Regions from separate parts of the Staphylococcus capitis subsp. capitis genome, predicted to be linked through region 1. Evidence: predicted binding sites of a transcription regulator. Region 1 holds the regulator's gene; each other region holds the start of a gene.
The links. Region 1 encodes NrdR, which represses ribonucleotide reductase genes. Its sites were predicted from a motif close to AACACNATATATNGTGTT; they were not measured.
Positions count from the first base shown of each region.

Region 1 (7,433 bases):
CGAGTTTGTCGTGGTACCACCCTAGTTGCTCAGCTTTATAAAAATAATAACTAAGCTACTCTACATGAGATAACGGTCTCGAGCCGGATATTCATTACAAATATCAATATGAAGTAGTAATAATTTAATATATTAGCCATATTCTCATCAACTAATGACTTTCTGTGTAATAGTGATTAAATTATCTTATCTTCAATAGTTTCAACGATTAAGATTTAAGTCCATTATACACCTCATAAGATAAAATTCAATTGTTTCTATAATTTTTACCTTCTAAATAATATGGTGTAGATAGTGTTTTAACACGTTCAATAATTCTAGCTGCTTTAGTTTTCTCAGCTCCATCTCTCGTCATAGATAAATGATGCTCTAATTCACTATAGTCGAAGTTCGAACTGAAAAACGTAGGTAACTCATGAACCATTCTATAATGTAATAATGGTCCGATAATTTCATCTCTTACCCATGGTGTAACCTCTTCAGCACCTATATCATCAAGCATAAGTATATTAGCTTCACGCACACGTTCTAGTTTCTTTTCAAAACTACCGTCTTTGAAGCCACCTTTTAAAGTACGAATAAATTCAGGTAAGTAAACAATAGTGGATGAAATCTTCTTCGATTTGAGTTGATTAGCAACTGCACCTAATATAAATGACTTACCTGTTCCAAAAGGCCCATACAAATATAATCCTTTTACTTTTTCATTATTAGCTATACTTGTGCATATTTCATCTGCAGCCATCGCTACGTCCAAACGATCACGTTCAGTCATGTAAATATCTTTTAATTTTGCATCTAATGTATCACGTTGCATATGATGTGAGGTGATGAGTTGAGAGTTAAAGCGTTCTTCATCATGCTTAATTTTACATGGACATTTCAAATATCTAATCTTAATTCTTTCATTTTCTATATACAACTCAGGTACGTGCCCTTTAACAAAATTAGGACATTCTTCAAAACGATGACCATCATAATGCTTCTGTTGATCTTTATACTCTTGTAAAACATTTAAATCTTCATCAATCATTGCATTCGTAAGTTGATATTGATGTTGCTCTAGAAACTCTTTAACATCTGGGTCTTTTATAACATTTTGCTTGATTTTCTCAATACGTTTATTTAAGTCGTCTGACGCACCCATTATGTTCTTGAAACTTTTCATTACTCATTGCCCTCCTCCCATTTTTTATTCAAGCGTTCTAAGAATGCTTTTCGATCTTTTTCTAATTTTTCATCTTTTGTGGTTGAATCTTTTGTAACTGATGTATTTGATTGAGCCTCTCTATTTTCAAGCCATTTTGGAGTTTTCTCTTTTGAAATAAGTTGCTTGTTTTGTCTGGAATAGTTTCTATTCCCTTTGAAATTTTGGTCATAACTTTTAGGTTGATTAACTTGAAGTGCATAGTTGTACGCTTGCTTAGCTGTTTTAATATCTTTTTTCTTCCAATTTGATGCAATTTCGAATATGTAAGATTTGGGTAACTTCATATCTTCTTTTAGCATAACAAATTGCAATAGTATATTAATCACACCGAAACTCATTTTTTCTCTATCAATTAATTCTTCAATCATACTTTTTTGTGATTGCGTAGGTTCAGAACCTGACCAACTCGCTAACATATCTATAGGACTAGTTTCGTCTAATAATTGTAACCATTCATCAGTATTATCTAGGGGTGTATCTTTTTCTTGAGTTGATTTATCAAAAGACTCACCTTTCAATTGTAATTTAGGCAAATGATTTTCGTGTTCAATCAAATAATATGATCGTGCTTGCTTGCGCATTTCTTCAAATGATAATTGTTGCGCACTAGTAATTGAATTTAATATAACTTTTTTCATTCCATCGGCAGTCAAACCATATAATGTAGCCAATTGAATAATTAATTCTTTAGCATCTTTAGTTACGATTTCATTACTGATAAAGTGTTGATTTAACATATGTCTCAACATTTCGAAATCAAATGTCTCATTGGATAAATCAATACCACTATAGTGATTAGCTTGTTTAAGATTAGCTAAATCTTGATTCAAAACCTTTTTGGGTACATTAAAAACTTCAGTAAACTTCCTAGTCGTTTGTTGATAATGACTTAAATCCTTTTTGTCTTTTTCAAAATGATTCTTTAAAGACTGATAACGATTTTTATCAACTTCACTATATAAAAAAACAGATAACATAGGATCATTAAAAAATTGATAAGCTGTAGGAGGTTGTATTAATTGATATACAAATCGTGTTTGCTGCTCTTCATGCTTAACAAAGGTTTTAATTAACCCGATAGCTTCTAAATAATCCATCTGCTTTCTAAAGTCTAAAAGATTTATTTTTAACTCATTCATAAATATATAATGAGTGAGCGGATAATGATGATGGTCGTCTACAAATTGATTGATAAAGTGATAAAGCCCTATAGATTGCGGACCGATTAAAGGCGTAAAGAGACGGTTCAATATTTCTAAATGTTCTGTCGTTAATTGAAATTCTTTGATGACCTCGAAGCTATCTTGAGGTCTTAACCCATACTCATACGACTGTAATCCCATTTAATAATCACTCCGTTTATTATCACTCAAGATTCCTTGCATTGAAGCAAGTAATTGGTCAACGTCCTTAAACTCTTTATAGACAGATGCAAATCTAACATATGATACTTGATCAACATTCATTAATAATTTCATTACATGCTCCCCTATATCTCTTGAGGATATTTCAGTTTGACCTTCGTCACGTAATTGCCATTCGACTTTATTGGTAATATCTTCCAATTGTTGGTATCTTACTGGTCTCTTTTCACAAGATCTCACTAACCCATTTAATATTTTTTCTCTTAAAAATTGTTCTCGAGTACCATCTTTTTTAACAACGATAAGCGGACTTACTTCAATGTGTTCAAAAGTAGTAAACCGAGTTCCACAATTTTCACATTCTCTTCTTCGTCTTATTGCATTTGCATCATCTGCGTGTCTAGAATCAACTACTCTAGAATGTGTTGAATTACATTTTGGGCATTTCATTTATGTCACCCTCTTAAGTTTGATTAACGTACATTATACTACATAATTGTATTGTAAAAAAGAAAGGTTATTTACGCTAGAATTTAGATTTTAATGCTATAAATATAGAATTTTAAATGATATTTTACTCTAAAAATGAATCTTTGTATAAATGTTTAAAACAGAATTTTAAATTAAGTTAATTACGTTTTCTAATGTATTTATTATAAAGATATAAGTCTTACAACAAATTTCCAAATAGAAAGCTGTCAACAAAGGATTAAAACCAACCAATATGAGTCAGATAAATACTAACTTTATGATTGTTCATACTTTGTCGACAGCTTATAATTACATGTCTTATACTGTTTTTTAATTATACTGCTTTAACAGTGGCTTCTTTCTCAATCAGTTCTCCAATTTGTTCAGCTACTTCTACAACACGATTAGAGTAACCCCATTCATTATCATACCAAGCAATTACTTTTACTTTATTCTCACCCATAACCATAGTAGATTGAGAATCTAAAACTGCAGAATTAGGATTCGTATTAAAGTCTACTGATACTAAAGGTGCATCTTCAACATCTAAAATGCCATCTAAGTCCGATTGTCTAAATGCTTCATTTACTTCTTCAGCAGTGACATTTTTTTCTAAATCAACGACTAAATCAACAAGTGAGACATTCTTAGTTGGAACACGTAAAGCCATTCCATGAAGTTTCCCTTCAACTTCTGGTAACACTTCTTTAAGCGCTTTAGCGGCACCAGTTGAAGTTGGAATAATACTTTCATTGCAAGAACGTGCTCTACGTAAATCCTTATGAGGATTATCAATATTTTTTTGATCGTTAGTAATGGCATGAACAGTTGTCATTAAACCATTTACAATGCCAAACTTATCATTCAAGACCTTTGCAACTGGACCGATACAATTGGTAGTACATGAAGCATTACTAAAGATGTCGTATTGATTAATATCAAGTTTGTCATCATTAACACCTTTAACAATCATTTGTACCTCTCCACCTTTTGAAGGGCCTGTGAGTAATACTTTCTTTGCACCTGCATTAATATGAGCAATGGCTTTATCTCCATGATTAAATTTACCAGTAGCTTCAATAACAATGTCGATATCTAATTCATTCCATGGTAAGTTTTCTGGATTTCTATCAGAAACAAGTTTAATTTCATGATTATCTACTTTAATACCATTTTCTGTTGCTTCAACTTTTTTATCATATGTACCATGAGTTGTATCATAATTAATTAAATGTGCAATAGTTTCAGAAGGATAACTTGCATTAATCGCTACAACATTTAAGTTTTTGTTTTTTAAAGCTATACGTAGCACCATTCTTCCAATTCTACCCATTCCATTAATCGCGATATTCGTTGACATTAAAAAGCACCCCTTGAACATTTATTTATATGTTATACTTTATGGAATTAGTATAACATATTATCTGTCTTTTGAAAGCGTTTCCCTATACTCATGTTCGAACTTTTATCTATCATTTTAAATAAGTTATACTTATTATTTAACATATAAAAATAAAAAACGTACACAAAACAATGCTTTGTGTACGCTAACTTTATTAATCAATATAACCTTCTTCTTCAAGAAGTTGTTGTAAATTTTGTTTTAATTCAAGTTTATCACCTAGATTGTCTATGACATGATCCGCCATTCTACTTTTCTTATCAATAGATATTTGACTATACACACGTGCCTTAGCATCTTCTTGTGATAAATCATTTCTTTCCATTAAACGTTCAATTTGAATACTTTCAGAAGTGTAAACTACCCAAACTTCATCCACAGTATCTTGTAAATCATTTTCAAATAACAAAGGAATATCCATAATGACATTGTATCCCTCATTTAGGTAGTGATTCTTCTCTTCTTCCATTATTTCTCTAACAATAGGATGAACTATCTTATTAAGTTCTATTCGTTGTTCTGGATTATTAAAGACAAGTTCTCCAACATATTTACGATTCATCTCACCATTGTCGTCAATAGCTTCTTGACCAAATTTCTCTCTTATTTGATCTAATCCTTTTGAACCCTTCTTAACAGCTTTTCGAGATGCAATATCCGCATCAACAACCTTAAATCCATAAGCAGTTAATAATTCTGAGACTGTTGATTTACCAGTTGCGATTCCACCTGTTAGTCCAATAATCTTTGGCATATTTTCACGCTTCCTTTATTTCTGACAATTTGGGCAAAAATGACTATTTCTAGTGGCAATCACTTTTGTTTCTATTTCATGCCCACATGTTTTACAATATTTCTGTTTATAAACATTTAAATGCAATTGCATTTCTCCGGTTTTACCGTCAGCATGGCGATAATCAGAAATACTTGTTCCACCGTATTTAATACCCTCTTCAAGAACTTCTTGAACATAATAAAATAACATCTCTTTTTGTTGATGACTCAATGAGTTAGCAATTTTATCAGGTCGAATACCAGTTCTATAAAGTGCTTCACAAGCATAAATATTACCAGCACCAGCAATTACTTTATGATCTAAAATCATCTGTTTAATAGGTTTATTAGCGTATTTATTAATATCAAAACAACTCAGATAATGTATCATTGCTTCTTTATCAAATGGTTCTGGAGCTATTTCTAGAAAAGGAGGATAACTTTCATAATTGGCAATATTTCTAATTTCTCCAAAACGTCTAATATCTGAGTAAACTAATTTTTTACCATTGTTAAGTTCGAAAATCACTTGCCAATGTTTACGGTAATTTGGCGTTCCTATTTCTTTTAAATCATCTACTACAAAAAATCCTCCTGCCATTCCTAAATGACTTATCAAAATTCTACGATCATTGTCTTTTTCAATATGAAAAACGATGTACTTACTACGCCTAAGAACTTCAGATATAACATAACCTTCAGTTAATTTTTTAAAACTATCTAACTCTATACCTTTTATAATTGTTTCTCTTTGATTATTTTTACCTTCGATTACCTTCTCTGAAAAAATAACTTTATCAATTTTTTCATTTATTACAAAAGGTTCTATACCTCTTTTAACATGTTCAACTTCTGGTAATTCTGGCATTTTTTAACCCTTTCCTTATTTAGCGTCATACCATGTTGGTCCATAACTTGAATCTACTTTTAGAGGTACATCTAAATCTAAAGCTTGTTCCATAATTTCTTCAACAAACTTACTAAAATCTTCGACTTCAGATTTAGGCAACTCGAAAATCAATTCATCATGAACTTGCAATAATAATGTCGCGTGATAATTAGTATCTTTAACTTTTTCATAAAACTTAACCATAGCTAATTTAATAATATCTGCTGCGCTACCTTGTATCGGGGTATTCATGGCTGTTCTTTCTGCAAAACTTCTTAAGTTGAAATTACGACTTGTAATATCTGGAATATAACGACGTCGATGTAGAAGTGTTTCAACATATCCTTCTGCTTTAGCATCTTTAACAATGTCAGACATGTATTGTTTTACACCAGGAAAACTAGCTAAGTAATCATCTATAAAAGCTTTCGCTTTTTTACGTGTAATTCCTAAACTTTGACTTAAGCCATAATCGCTAATTCCATACACAATACCAAAGTTTACTGCTTTGGCTTGTCTACGCATTAAACTATCTACTTCATTAGCTTCTACGTTAAATACTTTCATAGCTGTCGCAGTATGAATATCGTTACCATTAATAAATGCCTCTTTCAAACTTTCATCTTGAGTAATATGCGCAAGCACACGTAACTCTATTTGTGAATAGTCAGCCGATAAGATTACGCTATCCTTATCTGTAGGTTTAAAGGCTTTTCTAATTTTTCTTCCTTCTTCTAAACGAATAGGTATATTCTGTAAGTTTGGATCTACACTTGAAAGTCTACCTGTTTGAGCTAACGTTTGATTAAAACGTGTGTGAATTCTCTGATCTTTACTAATCACTTTTTGTAATCCTTCAACATAAGTTGATTGTAATTTTGACAATTGTCGATACTCCAATATATGTTCAATAATTGGATGCTCTCCTTGCAATTGTTCTAATACGTCTACTGCTGTTGAATAGCCTGTCTTAGTTTTCTTGATAACAGGTAGTTTTAGCGTTTCAAATAAAACTACTCCTAATTGTTTAGGAGAATTAATATTAAATTCTTCTCCTGCAGCTTCATGAATGTTTTTAATTAAAACATCTAATTTTTCTTGGATTTCGTTCTCCATTTGTTTTAAGTCTTCAACATCAGTATAAATACCAATTTCTTCCATTTCACTTAAAATTTTAGCAAGTGGTAATTCTAAATCTTTGAGTAACTCAACTTGATTATACTCTTCTAATTGAGCCTCCATTTCAGGTTTAGAGTTAGCAATTGCCTCTGTGATTGAAGCTACATGTTTATTTAATACTTCTTCTTCAGGAACTTGATGTTT
Region 1 is NZ_CP145263.1:1,106,878-1,114,310, reverse strand. Features, by position in the region: gene dnaI (primosomal protein DnaI) at 248-1,168, opposite strand; gene V6C74_RS05630 (DnaD domain protein) at 1,168-2,553, opposite strand; gene nrdR (transcriptional regulator NrdR) at 2,554-3,024, opposite strand; gene gap (type I glyceraldehyde-3-phosphate dehydrogenase) at 3,380-4,405, opposite strand; gene coaE (dephospho-CoA kinase) at 4,602-5,201, opposite strand; gene mutM (bifunctional DNA-formamidopyrimidine glycosylase/DNA-(apurinic or apyrimidinic site) lyase) at 5,217-6,089, opposite strand; gene polA (DNA polymerase I) at 6,105-7,433, opposite strand, start outside.

Region 2 (7,433 bases), 850 kb from region 1:
TCAAAATAAAAAAGCCTTTAGTTATACAACACAGTAAGTATTGTAAACTAAAGGCTTTTCCCCTATTAAGTTAATATTTACTATTCATCGAATACAAAGTCTTCATCACGTAGTGCTTCAACATTTAATGCTAATGTGTAGCCATCACCTTTTACTGAGAAGAAGTCATGGTTCTTAGTAGATGTATCCAAAGCATTTTCGATAATAGGATTAAATTCACGTTCTTCAAAATATGGTTCAAATCCTAAATTAGATAATGCTTTATTACCATTATATCGTACATAGTTTAGAACATCTTCAGTTAACCCAATATCATCATATAGAAGATGTGTATATGAAACTTCGTTATCATAAAGTTCATTTAACAACTTATACATTTCTTGATCGGCTTTTTGCTTTTCACTTTCTGAAAGTTCATTACGTAAACTTTGAGCATCTAAACCAGTGAAAACCCCATGAATTGATTCATCCAATAAGATTTTACGAATAATTTCACCAGAAGTTGTCATTTTACCTTGGCCAGCAAGATATAGAGGATAATAGAAACCGGAATAGAATAAAAACGTTTCTAAAAATACGCTTGACACTCTTGCGATATATTGGTCGAAGATTGATGCTTCTTTCCCCCAAAGCTTATGATAATTGTCGATAATTTTATCTGATTTGTATTTTAAATGAGGTTCTTCAATTACCCATGTGTCTAGCAAATAGTTCGTTTCACTAGATGGAAGTAATGTTGTGAAGATATGAGAATAACTTTTAGCGTGAATTTGTTCCATCATGGCCATAAAAGAGTATACAGCTTTTTTTCTTAAATCTGTCGTGTGTAACATAATTAAAGGCATTCCATCGTCTGCTTGGTGCGTATCTAGCCCTGTTAATCCTGCTAAAGCCTTTTTAAATGTTTCTTTTTCAGAATCTGTCAATGTTTTCCAACTTGCTATATCTTTTGAAACTTTAAACTCTGTTTCTACCCACATTTGTGAGATATTTTGACGCCAAAACATATTCGTCATATCTTCTTGGGTGTTCCAGTTGACCGCTTTCATGTAAATCCTCCTGTCGTTATTATGTATAGCGTAGAGAATTCCAACCACATAAAATATGATATGCATAATTTACAGTGATTGAAATTTCTAGCATTGTATTAAATTGAAAATATTAGATTGCACAGCTTGTACATTCTTCTACACTAAGTAATTTGTTACGTGTATAATAAAGTGATTTTAGTCCTTTATAATGCGCGTATACATATAATCTTGAAAGTTCACGTGTAGAAATTTCTGAATTTACATATAGAATTGTTGAAATACCTTGGTCTACATGTGTTTGAATTGTTGAAACTAAATCAATTAATTTCATTTGATCAGTATTAAATGCTGATTTGTAGTACCACATTGTTTCAGGTGATAGGAAAGGCATTGGATAAAACGTTTCAGCATTTCCATAAGTACGACGCTCAATTTGATCTACAATAGGCATTACAGAGCTTGTCGCATTTTGTACGTAAGAGATACTTTGAGTAGGCGCAATAGCTAAACGGTAAGCATGATAAAGACCGTATTGTTCTACTTCTTTTTGTAAAGCTTTCCAATCTTCGGAAGTTGGAATATCTAAACCATCAAATAACTGACGAACTTTTTCAAATTGTGGTTCAAATTCTTGTGAAGTATAGAATTCAAAGTATTTGCCATTAGCATAATCTGATTGATCAAAATCTTGATAGCTTTCTCCACGTTCTTTAGCTATTTCCATTGAACGTTCTATAGAATAATAGTTCATCATCATGAAGAATATATTAGCAAAGTCTTTCGCCTCTTCAGACTCATAACCGATTTTGTTCTTTGCTAAATATCCATGAAGATTCATTACACCTAGACCTACTGAGTGCAATTCACTATTAGCTTTTTTAACACCTGGAGCATTTTGAATATTAGCTTCATCACTCACAACAGTAAGTGCATCCATACCAGTATGGACAGAATCTCTGAACTTACCTGATTCCATGACATTAACGATGTTTAATGAACCTAGATTACATGAAATATCACGTTTAATTTCATCTTGTGTTCCATAATCATTGATAATAGATGTTTCTTGTAGTTGGAAAATTTCTGTACATAAGTTGCTCATTTTAATTTGACCAATATCAGAATTGGCATGTACTTTATTAGCATTATCTTTAAACATTAGATATGGATAACCAGACTGTAATTGTGTTTGTGCAATTGTATTTAACATTTCACGTGCATCTTTTTTCTTCTTATCAATGTTCGGATTAGCAACCATATCATCATAATATTTTTCTAAATCAATATCATCTAATGTCACACCGTATTCTTGCTTTACAGTATGAGGGGCGAACATATAAAAGTCCTTTCTTTCTTTAGCTAAATCAAAGAACTTAGAAGGAACAATAAGACCAGTTGAAATCGTAGATAAACGTAAATCTTCGTCGGCATTTACCTTTTTAGTATCTAAAAATTCTTCTACATCATAATGGAAAATATTTAAATATACAGCGCCTGCACCAGGTCTTTGACCTAATTGATCAGCATAACTAAATCCGCCTTCAAGTGCTTTAGCTACTGGTAATACACCTTTAGCAACACCTTTAATACCTTTGATTGCCTCACCACGGGCACGTAGTTTTGATAAATTAATAGCGACACCGCCACCAATTTTACTTAGTTGTTTCGCTGTTGAATCAATAAAGTTAATAGAATTTAAACTATCATCAACTTCTAATAAGAAACATGAAACAAGTTCACCACGACGTGCACGTCCTGCGTTTAAGAAAGTAGGCGTTGCTGGTTGATAACGTTGTTCAACCATAGAAGAAATAAATTGTTTTGCTTGTTTAGTATCACCATTAGCTAAATAAAGAGCAACAATTGCAACATGCTGATTATAATCTTCTAAAAATTGACTTTTATCATTTGTTTTTAAAGCATAGTCCTTGTAGAACTTACTTGCAGACATGTAGCTCGCGAATTGAAAGTGGATTGACTTAGCATACTCAGTAATTTCTCTTAATTCTTCTTCTGAATATTTCTCGAATACATTGAAATAAAAGTCATTATCCACAAGATAATGTAAACGTTCAATTTCGTCATCGAAATAAATTGTTTTATCATGGATTTCTTTAAGATAAACTTTTAGTGCTTCCTGATCTTTTTCTAAATCAAAGAAACCATTATCTTTTCTCTTCGTTACTTCATTATTTAGTTCAATATGATTGTATTTCTTCTCGTCCATGGTTTTCATTGAAATTACCCACCTTATCCTTAAATTCAATTACATCATTGTTCGTACCTTGTACTTCAAATTTCATAAGTAGAGGAACATCATAGTCCTCTGAGATTGTACGGCCTGCTTTAGCAAAATTTTGCCCCCAATTACGATTTCCGCTTGCAGCTACCGCTTGTAATTGAGCGTGATTAACTTCTAAAAAAGATTGAACAGGTTGTGGCACTTCTCCAAATCCAATAGTGCCAGTAACTAAGATATAAGGTTCATTTACTGGTTCTGTACAATTGTCTTGAGTAATTTCTAATGTGTCATCAATTTCTGCTCGCTTTATAAAACGTCTTACATTTCCAGAAAATGAGAAATATACTACTTTCATTGGATCACCTTCTTTCTTCAATCTTTAGTTGTCGTGTCTATATTGAGCATTCACTAACTCAAAAAATAAAAGCACCACTAGTATAGAGGTGTAAACCGTTAAAATTTTTAATTTCTAAATATTCTTATTTCTTATTAAAGAACGTTTATTTTAATGCCTCTAGTATACCTTTAAGTTTATAACCACTATATATAGTACTTAAAACTTAAAATATTACTAAATGATAAATTGCTATATTTGTAACTGATTACCAATATTGCAAAGATTTATCATTTTAATCAGTGTGATTTTGCATTAAAATTAATCATTTTCCCAATATTAACTTTCGAACCCTAAACACTATATATAGTGTTTGTTTTGAAAAGTTAATACTATATTCTGTGTTTCATTATACATAAGTAGATTGTTTAATGAAAGTTAAAGTTTAATGACGAAAAAACTAAAATTTTTAGAAAGTGCACCACTACGTGATTAAAGACTAATATTCTGAATAAAAAAATTTTTTCAAGTTTATTTGCTTGCATTTTCCTGAAAAATAGACGTACCCATTCTTTGTGTAATCTGGAAAAAATCTCATTATGATAGTATGCAACCTACAAATATATGAATTTTAATTTTAATCACTTTCATTATTCACAATTTAATCTTTTTGAGGGTCTCACACTTACTAACAGAACATGTGTTCGTATTTGTATTATAAAACGTTATTTTTTAATTTGCAAGTACTCATGCATAGCTTCTTTATTTATGCTAATATAGTTACGTTAATCTTATTGTATTGAGGCGATAATATTGAATCCAAAAGTAAAAGGTATTATTGCTATCTTAATTTCTGCTGTTGGATTTAGTTTTATGTCTGTATTTTTCAGACTCGCTGGAGACTTACCTGTCTTTCAAAAATCTTTAGCTAGAAATTTAGTAGCTATGTTTATACCTCTATTTTTTATTATAAAATATAAGCAACCTATGTTTGGTAAATTAAGTAGCCAGCCTTTATTGATTTCACGTTCTACCCTAGGGCTCATAGGTGTATTACTAAACATATACGCGATTGACCATATGGTACTTAGTGATGCCGACACTCTTATGAAATTGAATCCTTTTTGGACAATTCTCTTAAGTTTAATTTTTTTACACGAGAAGGTTCGTAAATATCAAATATCAGCGATGATAATAGCTATACTAGGTATGTTACTTATCGTTAAACCTGAATTTTCATCATCAGTTATTCCATCAATAGCGGGTTTATTCTCAGGTATATTCGCTGCATCAGCTTACACATGTGTTCGTGCACTTAGTACTCGTGAAAAACCTTACACAATCGTATTTTATTTTTCATTATTCTCAGTTGTTGTCTTAATACCTTTCTCAATTATTACATTTGAACCTATGACAACGGTACAGGTTATATACTTGCTTGGTGCGGGTTTATCTGCAGCTGTTGGACAAATAGGTATTACACTTGCATATAGCTTTGCACCTGCTAAAGACATTTCAATCTTCACGTATGCTTCTATTATTTTTACAGCATTATTTGGTTTTATCTTATTCGGAGAAACACCAGATATGCTGGCAACTGTAGGTTATGTAGTTATTATTAGCGCAAGTTACTATATGTTTGAAAAGGCGCGACGAGAATCAAATATAAAAGAAAGTTAAAGGAGCTAAATTAATGGCACAAGGACGTCAAAAAGATGAACTTCAAGATATTACTTTACTAGGTAATCAAAATAATACGTATGATTTTAATTACAGACCAGATGTTCTAGAGACCTTCGATAATAAGCATCAAGGTCGTGACTATTTCGTTAAATTTAACTGTCCAGAGTTTACATCATTATGCCCTATTACAGGTCAACCAGATTTTGCTACAATTTATATTTCATATATCCCTAATGTTAAAATGGTTGAGTCTAAATCATTGAAACTCTATTTATTTAGCTTTAGAAATCATGGTGACTTCCATGAAGATTGTATGAATATCATTATGAATGATTTAATTGAACTCATGGATCCTCATTACATTGAAGTTTGGGGTAAATTCACACCTAGAGGTGGCATCTCAATTGACCCTTATACAAATTATGGTCGTCCTAATTCTAAATATGAAAAGATGGCTGAACATCGTTTGATGAATCATGATATGTATCCAGAAAAGATTGATAATCGATAAATCCAACTATCAAATATCCTCCGTTAAAATTAATTGTTTAATGGAGGATTTTTTGTTTAAAAAAATATTTTCATATTTGATAAAAAAAGTATTGCACTTTGACGCGTTAAAGCGTATTTTATTAATATCGATTTATTTCTACAAATGCTTATAATTAATTAAATAAAGGCACATATTATCTTATAAATGTAGTAAAATCTATAAATTGACTGAATATTCATATTATTTTTATTTTTTGAAAATTGTTGAAACTTATTATTTACAATAGTACAATCGTTTTTAAACAATTGAATATGGTATTAAGGGAAGAAAGGATGGGATGATATTATGACTACAAATAATTCCCATGAACAAGCAGTTCAAGAAATACCTCAACACGGATTCTTTGGGCATCCTCGAGGTTTAGGCGTACTCTTTTTCGTAGAGTTTTGGGAGCGTTTTAGCTACTACGGTATGAGAGCGATGCTTATTTTTTATATGTACTTTGCGATTCAAGATCATGGTCTTGGAATCGATAAAACTACGGCAATGTCTATCATGTCCGTATACGGTGCATTAATATACATGTCTTCTATTCCAGGGGGTTGGATTGCTGACAGAATTACTGGGACACGTGGTGCTACTTTAATAGGTGGCGTTTTAATTATTATCGGACATATTTGTTTAAGCTTACCATTTGCAATGTTTGGGCTTTTCACTTCTATGTTCTTCATTATAATTGGTTCAGGTTTAATGAAACCTAATATTTCAAACATTGTAGGTCGATTGTATCCACAAAACGATGTGAGAATGGATGCAGGATTCGTTATTTTCTATATGTCTGTTAACTTTGGCGCACTTGTTTCACCAATTATTTTGCAACATTTCATAAACGTTAAAAACTTCCATGGCGGATTCTTAATTGCTGCTATTGGTATGGCATTAGGTTTAATTTGGTACATATTATTTAACCGTAAAAATTTGGGTAGTGTAGGTATGAAACCAACAAACCCACTCTCACCAACTGAAAAGAAAAAATATAGTATAATCATAGCGGCGATTATAGCAGTGATAGCGATAGTATTTATCATTTCTTACATTACTCACACATTATCATTCGATTTAGTTAGTAATTCAGTACTTGTTTTAGGTATTGCTTTACCAATAGTCTATTTCACTACTATGATTCGTAGTAAAGAGGTAACTGATATTGAACGTTCACGTGTGAAAGCATTTATTCCTTTATTTATTTTAGGTATGCTTTTCTGGGCAATACAAGAACAAGGCTCTAACGTATTGAATATTTACGGTATAGAACATTCAGATATGAAATTAAATTTATTTGGTTGGAAAACAAACTTCGGTGAAGCTATCTTCCAATCAATCAACCCATTATTTATCTTATTATTTGCTCCAGTAGTATCTGCAGTTTGGCAAAAACTAGGTAAACGTCAACCTAGCCTACCAATTAAATTTGTTATAGGGGCTTTAATGGCGGGCGCATCATATATCATGATGGGTATTATAGGTAATATTTATGGTAATGCACATTTCTCAGTTAACTGGGTAATTCTCTCATACATCATATGTGTAGTTGGTGAATTATGTCTCTCTCCTACTGGTAATAGTGCAGCAGTAAAGTTAGCTCCAAAA
Region 2 is NZ_CP145263.1:1,960,319-1,967,751, forward strand. Features, by position in the region: gene nrdF (class 1b ribonucleoside-diphosphate reductase subunit beta) at 81-1,049, opposite strand; gene nrdE (class 1b ribonucleoside-diphosphate reductase subunit alpha) at 1,162-3,267, opposite strand; gene nrdI (class Ib ribonucleoside-diphosphate reductase assembly flavoprotein NrdI) at 3,230-3,628, opposite strand; gene V6C74_RS09755 (DMT family transporter) at 4,421-5,287, shown strand; gene queF (preQ(1) synthase) at 5,301-5,801, shown strand; gene V6C74_RS09765 (peptide MFS transporter) at 6,129-7,433, shown strand, end outside.
Region 2: a site for NrdR is predicted at 3,810-3,827, ahead of nrdI (class Ib ribonucleoside-diphosphate reductase assembly flavoprotein NrdI). Genes of this name have one in related genera too.

Region 3 (7,433 bases), 830 kb from region 1:
TTTAGTGAAGCGATTGATATTAATGACGAGAGGTAATGTGATTATTGTTTGTGTAATGACTGCGTTAATTGGTTCATTTGCGCAATTAGATGGCGCTGGGGCAGTGACTTTTCTACTTTCAATACCAGCATTGCTTCCATTATATAAAGCGCTAAATATGAATAAATACCTCCTAATATTATTACTTGCGCTAAGTGCAGCAATTATGAACATGGTTCCGTGGGGTGGACCTATGGCACGTGTGGCAACAGTATTGAAAGTGAAAAGTGTGAATGAATTATGGTATGGTCTGATTCCAATTCAAATTATTGGATTCGTCCTCGTAATCATCTTCGCAGTATACTTAGGATTTCGTGAAAAGAAACGTATTAAGAAGGCGATAGAAAAAGGCGAAGTAGAAGAAACGCAAGATGTAGATATACATAGATTAGTTAATATTTATGAACGTGAACAAGATATTAAGTTTCCGGTTAAAGGCCGTGCTAGGAATAATCCTTATATTATATGGATAAATGTAGTATTAACGATTTTAGTTATCGTCATCATGCTAACAAATCTAGCGCCACCAGAGTTTGCTTTCATGATAGGCACTTCACTCGCACTAATTATCAACTATAAAAGTGTTGATGAACAAATGGATCGATTAAAGGCTCATGCTCCTAATGCCTTAATGATGGCGGCAGTCATTATTGCAGCTGGAATGTTCTTAGGTGTTCTTAATGAAACGGGTATGCTCAAAGTGATTGCTACTGATTTTATTAAGATTATTCCAGATGCAGTAGGTCCATATTTGCATATCATTGTTGGGATATTCGGTGTGCCATTAGATTTATTAACAAGTACGGATGCATATTACTTTGCTGTTCTACCTATTGTTGAACAAACTGCTAGTCAATTCCATGTTTCAGCTGTTTCTACAGCATATGCAATGGTGATTGGTAATATTATTGGTACATTCGTAAGTCCGTTTTCACCAGCATTATGGTTATCCATTGGACTTGCTGAAGCGAATATGGGTACTTACATTAAGTATGCATTCTTTTGGATTTGGGGATTTGCCATTGTGCTATTACTTATCGCAGTACTTATGGGCGTCGTGACTGTTTAGAGTTTAATTAAATCATATGCTTAGTGTGAAGGCGCTATCACAAAAGGGATGAAACGAAGTTTTCATCCCTTTTTCTATGAAATAATTTACTCTAAAAATTATCAGATAAATTACAACAACTGTAACAACGATGTTGATTAAATCGCTATAACTACTGTCATGAAAGTGATTTAAATTGTGTAAAATTGACACACGTTTTTTACAAGAGGGCGTTACATTATTATGATTCATTTACAAAGTATTAACATTGTACACAAACGGTTGTGTGTCTGTTACAGTGTTTCTTGTCGTTAATTAACGAAGAAAAAATTAAACTTAAATGTTAAAGATAATTGAAGGTAGCCACGAGATAGTTAAAAGATTTACCCAAATTATAGGAGGATATTAAAATGAAAAAAATCGCTACAGCTACAATCGCTACAGCAGGTATTGCAACATTTGGAATCATGCAACACGATGCAGATGCAGCGGAAAATAACAATAATGGATATAACCCTAACGATCCTTATTCTTACAGCTACACTTATACAATCGATCAACAAGGTAACTATCATTACGATTGGAAAGGTAACTGGAGTCCACAACAAGCTCAACAAGGAAACAACTCTAACTACTCAAATGCTAACCAAAGTACACAAAGCTACAATTCATACAATAACTACAATAATTATAGAACAAATAACCAAACTCAAAGCTACAACTCAAATAATGGTGGAGGTTTAGGTGCAAATTATTCAACTTCTGATAGAAACGTTAAAGTAACAACTCAATCAGCACCAACTCAAAAATCTTCAAGCAATGCATCAGCTGCATTCGCAGGTCAAACATCTTCAGGTTCAAACCTATACACTTCAGGTCAATGTACTTACTATGTTTATGACAAAGTTGGCGGCAAAATCAGCTCAACTTGGGGCAACGCTAACAACTGGGCTAACGCAGCAGCATCATCAGGTTACACTGTAAATAATACACCTAAACAAGGTGCAATCATGCAAACTTCACAAGGTGCATTCGGTCACGTTGCATACGTTGAGAACGTAAATAATGACGGTTCAGTAAAAGTATCTGAAATGAACTATAACGGTGGACCTGGAGTTGTATCTACTCGTACAATCTCAGCAAGCCAAGCTGGCGCTTATAACTACATTTCATAATCGAGTGACTAGAAATATTTTTAGTATTGAAGCCATGAACTTAAACGGTTCATGGCTTTTTTATATAGATAAGAAACTTTATACATATAAAGAGTTAAGTCAATGATTATGTGATTGAAGTTATTTTAAAAGGGAAATTTAAAAACAAAGGGATTAGAGTTGAGCTATTTTTAGCTTTAAGGAAGGTGAAGTAACATGGAATTTAACATTTGGATGTGGATTATTTTTGCAGTTATTATCATTGTCACTATAGCTGTTATTCTTATATTAACAGTTGGTTCAGTTTATGAAGAACGTGCTTATGATAAACGTTCAAAAGAAGAAAAACGTAAAAACACAGAAAAGAACCTTCAAATGGCAAAAGGTCACACAGATGAAGAAAGTGAAAAGAGTGAAACACCACACCATCAAACTGAAGATAAATCACATCATTAAGTAGATAATGAAAAAGTTGAAGAACGGTTTAAAGACAAAGATAGATAAGTAGAATATTTTTTATTCATAAGGCTCTGACATGTAGACGATAATCACACATGTTAGAGCTTTCTAATTGTTCACAATAAAGTGTTCTTTCTACATATAGTTCATGAAACGTTAAAATCTTTTTGACACTTTCGTTAACGTCTAAGTTATCGATTGTAATACTATATATAGTATTATATTTTGTAAATAGATACCATATATAGAAAAAGGTGATAATATGACGGCTTTAGAACAATCATTAACACGATTGATAACAAAAGATCCGACAATATTAAATGAAAATGCAAATAAAGATAGTAATACTTTCTCTACAATGAGAGATTTGACAGCTGGAACTGTATCTAAGTCATATGCACTAGAAAATCTACTTCCAAAACACGTAGCTAAAGCACATTTATCTGGAGATATACATTTCCATGATTTAGACTACCATCCTTTTCAACCATTAACGAATTGTTGTCTAATTGATGCTAAAGATATGTTAGAAAATGGCTTTGAAATAGGTAATGCACATGTGACCTCCCCTAAATCAATACAAACCGCATCTGCACAACTTGTTCAAATTATCGCAAACGTATCAAGCAGCCAATATGGTGGTTGTACAGTTGACCGCGTAGATGAATTATTAAGTACATATGCTAAATTAAATGCAGAACATCATCGTGAAATGGCACAACAATATGTCCAACCAGATAAAATAGAATCTTACGTTGAGCAACAAGTGACTAAAGATATCGGCGATGCCATCGAAAGTTTGGAATACGAAATTAATACACTTTATACCTCCAACGGTCAAACGCCATTTGTAACATTAGGATTTGGTCTAGGTACAGATGAACTTAGTCGCAAAATACAACAAGCCATTTTACGTACTCGTATTAAAGGACTGGGTAAAGACCGTATGACAGCTATTTTCCCGAAACTTGTCTTCTCAATTAAAAAGGGTACTAACTTTAGCCCCGATGATCCCAATTACGATATTAAACAACTCGCACTTGAGTGTTCAACGAAACGTATGTATCCTGACATCTTAAATTATGATAAAATCATTGAGCTTTTAGGAGATTTTAAAGCCCCAATGGGTTGCCGTTCATTCTTACCTAGTTGGAAAGATGCAACTGGAAACTTTGAAAATAATGGCCGCTGTAACTTAGGCGTTGTCACATTGAATATCCCAAGAATTGCAATAGAATCTAATGGTGATATGGCCAAGTTTTGGGAGTTATTTGATCAAAAAATGCAATTGATGCATGATGCATTAGTTTATAGAATTAAACGCTTAAAAGATGCAATACCTAATAATGCGCCAATTCTTTATAAAAGTGGTGCTTTTAAATACAAATTAAATGCTTCTGAAAATGTAGAAGAACTGTTTAAACATCAACGTGCGACGATTTCAATGGGTTACATTGGCTTATATGAAGCCGCAACAATGTTTTACGGTCCTGATTGGGAGGATAATATTGAAGCTAAAACATTTACATTAGATATTCTAAGAGAAATGAAATATTATCAGAATGCATGGACTAACCAATATGATATTTGGTTTAGTATTTATAGTACGCCAAGCGAATCTTTGACCGACCGATTTTGTCGCTTAGATAAAGAGCGCTTTGGTGAAATACCTGATATTACCGATAAAGGATACTACCAGAATTCCTTCCATTATGATGTGCGTAAAGATGTAACACCTTTCGAGAAGTTAGATTTTGAAAAGGATTACCCTTACTATGCAAGTGGTGGTTTTATCCATTATTGCGAATATCCTAAACTTAATCACAACATTAAAGCGTTAGAGGCAGTGTGGGATTATTCTTATGATAAAGTTGGCTATTTAGGAACGAATATTCCTATTGATCATTGTTACAAGTGTGATTATGATGGTGATTTTGAAACTACTGAAAATGGTTATAAATGCCCGAACTGTGGAAATAGCGATCCTAAGACCGTCGATGTCGTGAAAAGAACATGTGGTTATTTAGGAAATCCAGTACAACGACCAGTGATAGAAGGACGTCAAAAAGAAATTTGTGCAAGAGTTAAACATATGAAGGAACCACGTTCATGAGCATGTTAGACATTAAAACAGGACAAAATCACATTGCTAAAATTGAAAGGCATAGCTTTGTGGATGGCGAGGGTGTACGTTGTAGCGTATATGTATCAGGATGTCCTTTTCAATGTAAAAAGTGTTATAACGAAAAAGCACAGAATTTTAAATATGGTGAAACATTTTCTGAAGATATCTTGCAAGAAATACTTGAAAATTGTGCCCCTTCGTATATTTCTGGAATCAGTATTTTGGGTGGAGAGCCTTTTTGCAATTTGAATATATCTTTAAAGATTGCACGAGCGTTTAGAGAGAGATTTGGTTACAGTAAAACGATTTGGATATGGACTGGCTTTCTATTCGAATATTTGAAACATCAAACGGATGAACGACGAGAATTACTTGAACTTACTGATATTTTGGTTGATGGACTATTTATGTATCAGCTATATAAACCCAATTTACCTTATAAAGGCTCTCTTAACCAACGTGTGATAGACGTTCAAGATTCTTTGCGTAGCCATGGGATTATTGAATATGTGTAATAATGAAGCGGGTGTTAACACTCGCTTCAGTTTATTTCATAATCTAAAATGTTAAAAGAGTTATTAAACACTAAAGTAGGAAAAATGATAATACCTAATCAAATTTAAAGTGATAATAAATAATAGTCTACCTATATATATACTATTTACATCTTTAAGTGATAAAATATTAATGTATACAAAATTTGTTCACCAAGTTTAAGGAGATCTTCTCATGGTTTTATTTATCATAGAAATCATAATAATGATTCTTGCGATATTATTAGGTCTTAGAACAGCTGGCGCACTTGGATGTGGTATCTTTGCGATTGTAGCTCAGTTAATAATGATATTTATCTTTCGATTACCTCCAGGTTCAGCTCCTGTTACAGCAGTTTTAATTATCCTATCTATTGGTATCGCAGGCGGAACTCTTCAAGCAACAGGTGGTATTGATTATCTCGTTTATATTGCTTCGCGTGTGATTGAACGCTTTCCAAAATCGATTATATTTATTGCTCCGATGATTGTTTTCCTTTTCGTCTTTGGTATAGGTACGGCTAATATAGCTTTATCCTTAGAACCTATTATTGCAAAAACGGCGCAGAAGGCACATATACAACCTAAGAGAGCCTTAACTGCATCAGTTTTAACTGCAAATTTAGCACTGCTTTGTAGCCCTGCAGCTTCAGCTACCGCATATATCATTTCAGTTTTAGCAGGATATCATATATCGATGGGTAAGTATTTAAGTATCGTTTTACCAACTGCTCTTATTAGTATGTTGCTACTTAGTATTTTTTGTACTTTTGTAGGGCGTAAAGAGAAAGTACATGATTCATCTGAGCGTTTAGTTCAAATGCCAGAGGACGAGCTTGAAAATCAATTTTCAAGAAAAGTAAAAATAGGCGTGCTAAGCTTTCTATTATGTGTGTTAGGCATCTTAACATTTGGTATATTCCCACATCTTATGCCTACATTCGATGTTAATGGAAAGACAGTCAAAGTAGAAATGACTGAGATAGTACAATTCTTTATGTATTTAAGTTCAGCAATTAATTTACTATTAGTCAAAATTAACACATCAGATATTTTGACTTCTCATATTACGCAATCAGCAACGGGAGCTTTATTTGCTGTGCTTGGACCGGGTTGGTTAGGTGCAACAATCTTTAATGCGCCACAAAATTTAAAAATATTAAAAAATGATATCGGACAAACGATTAGCCAAGTTCCATGGTTAGTCATTATATTAGTTTCCATTGTAGCGATGATTGTAATATCTCAGACTGCCACTGCGTCGATTATGGTGCCTATCGTTATGAGTTTAGGCATTCCACCTATTTATTTTGTAGCCATGGTACAAACGTTGAACGTTAACTTCGTGATACCAGCTCAACCAACATTACTATTTGCTGTGGAGCTAGATGAAACAGGCAGAACGAGACCAACCAGCTTCGCCGTCCCAGGATTCTTTGTGATTACTGTATCTATCATCATTGGGTTCACTATTAAAGCACTATTAGGTTATTAAAAATTAAATCATTCTCTACGGTTTACTTAAACTACTTTTCAATGAAATTGGAAAATAGTTTTTCTTTTGTATAAGGAATTATTTCTTTAAGAGTTGAAGTTTTGAAAAAAATAAATATTCTTTAAATGCGTATTTTTATGCATAATCAATATTCTGTAAAATTCGTTTATTTTGTTAAATTTTAATTTAACACTGTTGTCATAGTCATTTTAAATGAACATTAAAATGCCTCAAACTATATAAATATTCACTATAACGGTTAAAAATCTTTGTATGTAATTTGCATTATTATTAAAACTTCGTTATTGTCTTTTTTGTGAATCAATAAATATTGAGCGTAATTGAACACACGATTCATAAAAATAATATTAGGGGGATCACAATTGAAAAAGGAAAAAGTTATGGACTGGACGATCTTCATAGGCGTAGTCATAGTATTACTTTTTGCCGTTATACCTATGATGGTTTTTCCGAAAGCAAGTGAAACAATCATCACAGACATCAATAGTGCCATTTCTAATTCAATTGGTTCTGTGTATTTATTTATGGGACTGGCAATCTTTTGTTTCGTTCTTTACAT
Region 3 is NZ_CP145263.1:275,750-283,182, forward strand. Features, by position in the region: gene V6C74_RS01355 (citrate:proton symporter) at 1-1,108, shown strand, start outside; gene V6C74_RS01360 (CHAP domain-containing protein) at 1,498-2,262, shown strand; gene V6C74_RS01365 (hypothetical protein) at 2,458-2,697, shown strand; gene nrdD (anaerobic ribonucleoside-triphosphate reductase) at 2,963-4,813, shown strand; gene nrdG (anaerobic ribonucleoside-triphosphate reductase activating protein) at 4,810-5,340, shown strand; gene V6C74_RS01380 (anaerobic C4-dicarboxylate transporter family protein) at 5,555-6,853, shown strand; gene V6C74_RS01385 (BCCT family transporter) at 7,237-7,433, shown strand, end outside.
Region 3: a site for NrdR is predicted at 2,903-2,920, ahead of nrdD (anaerobic ribonucleoside-triphosphate reductase). Genes of this name have one in related genera too.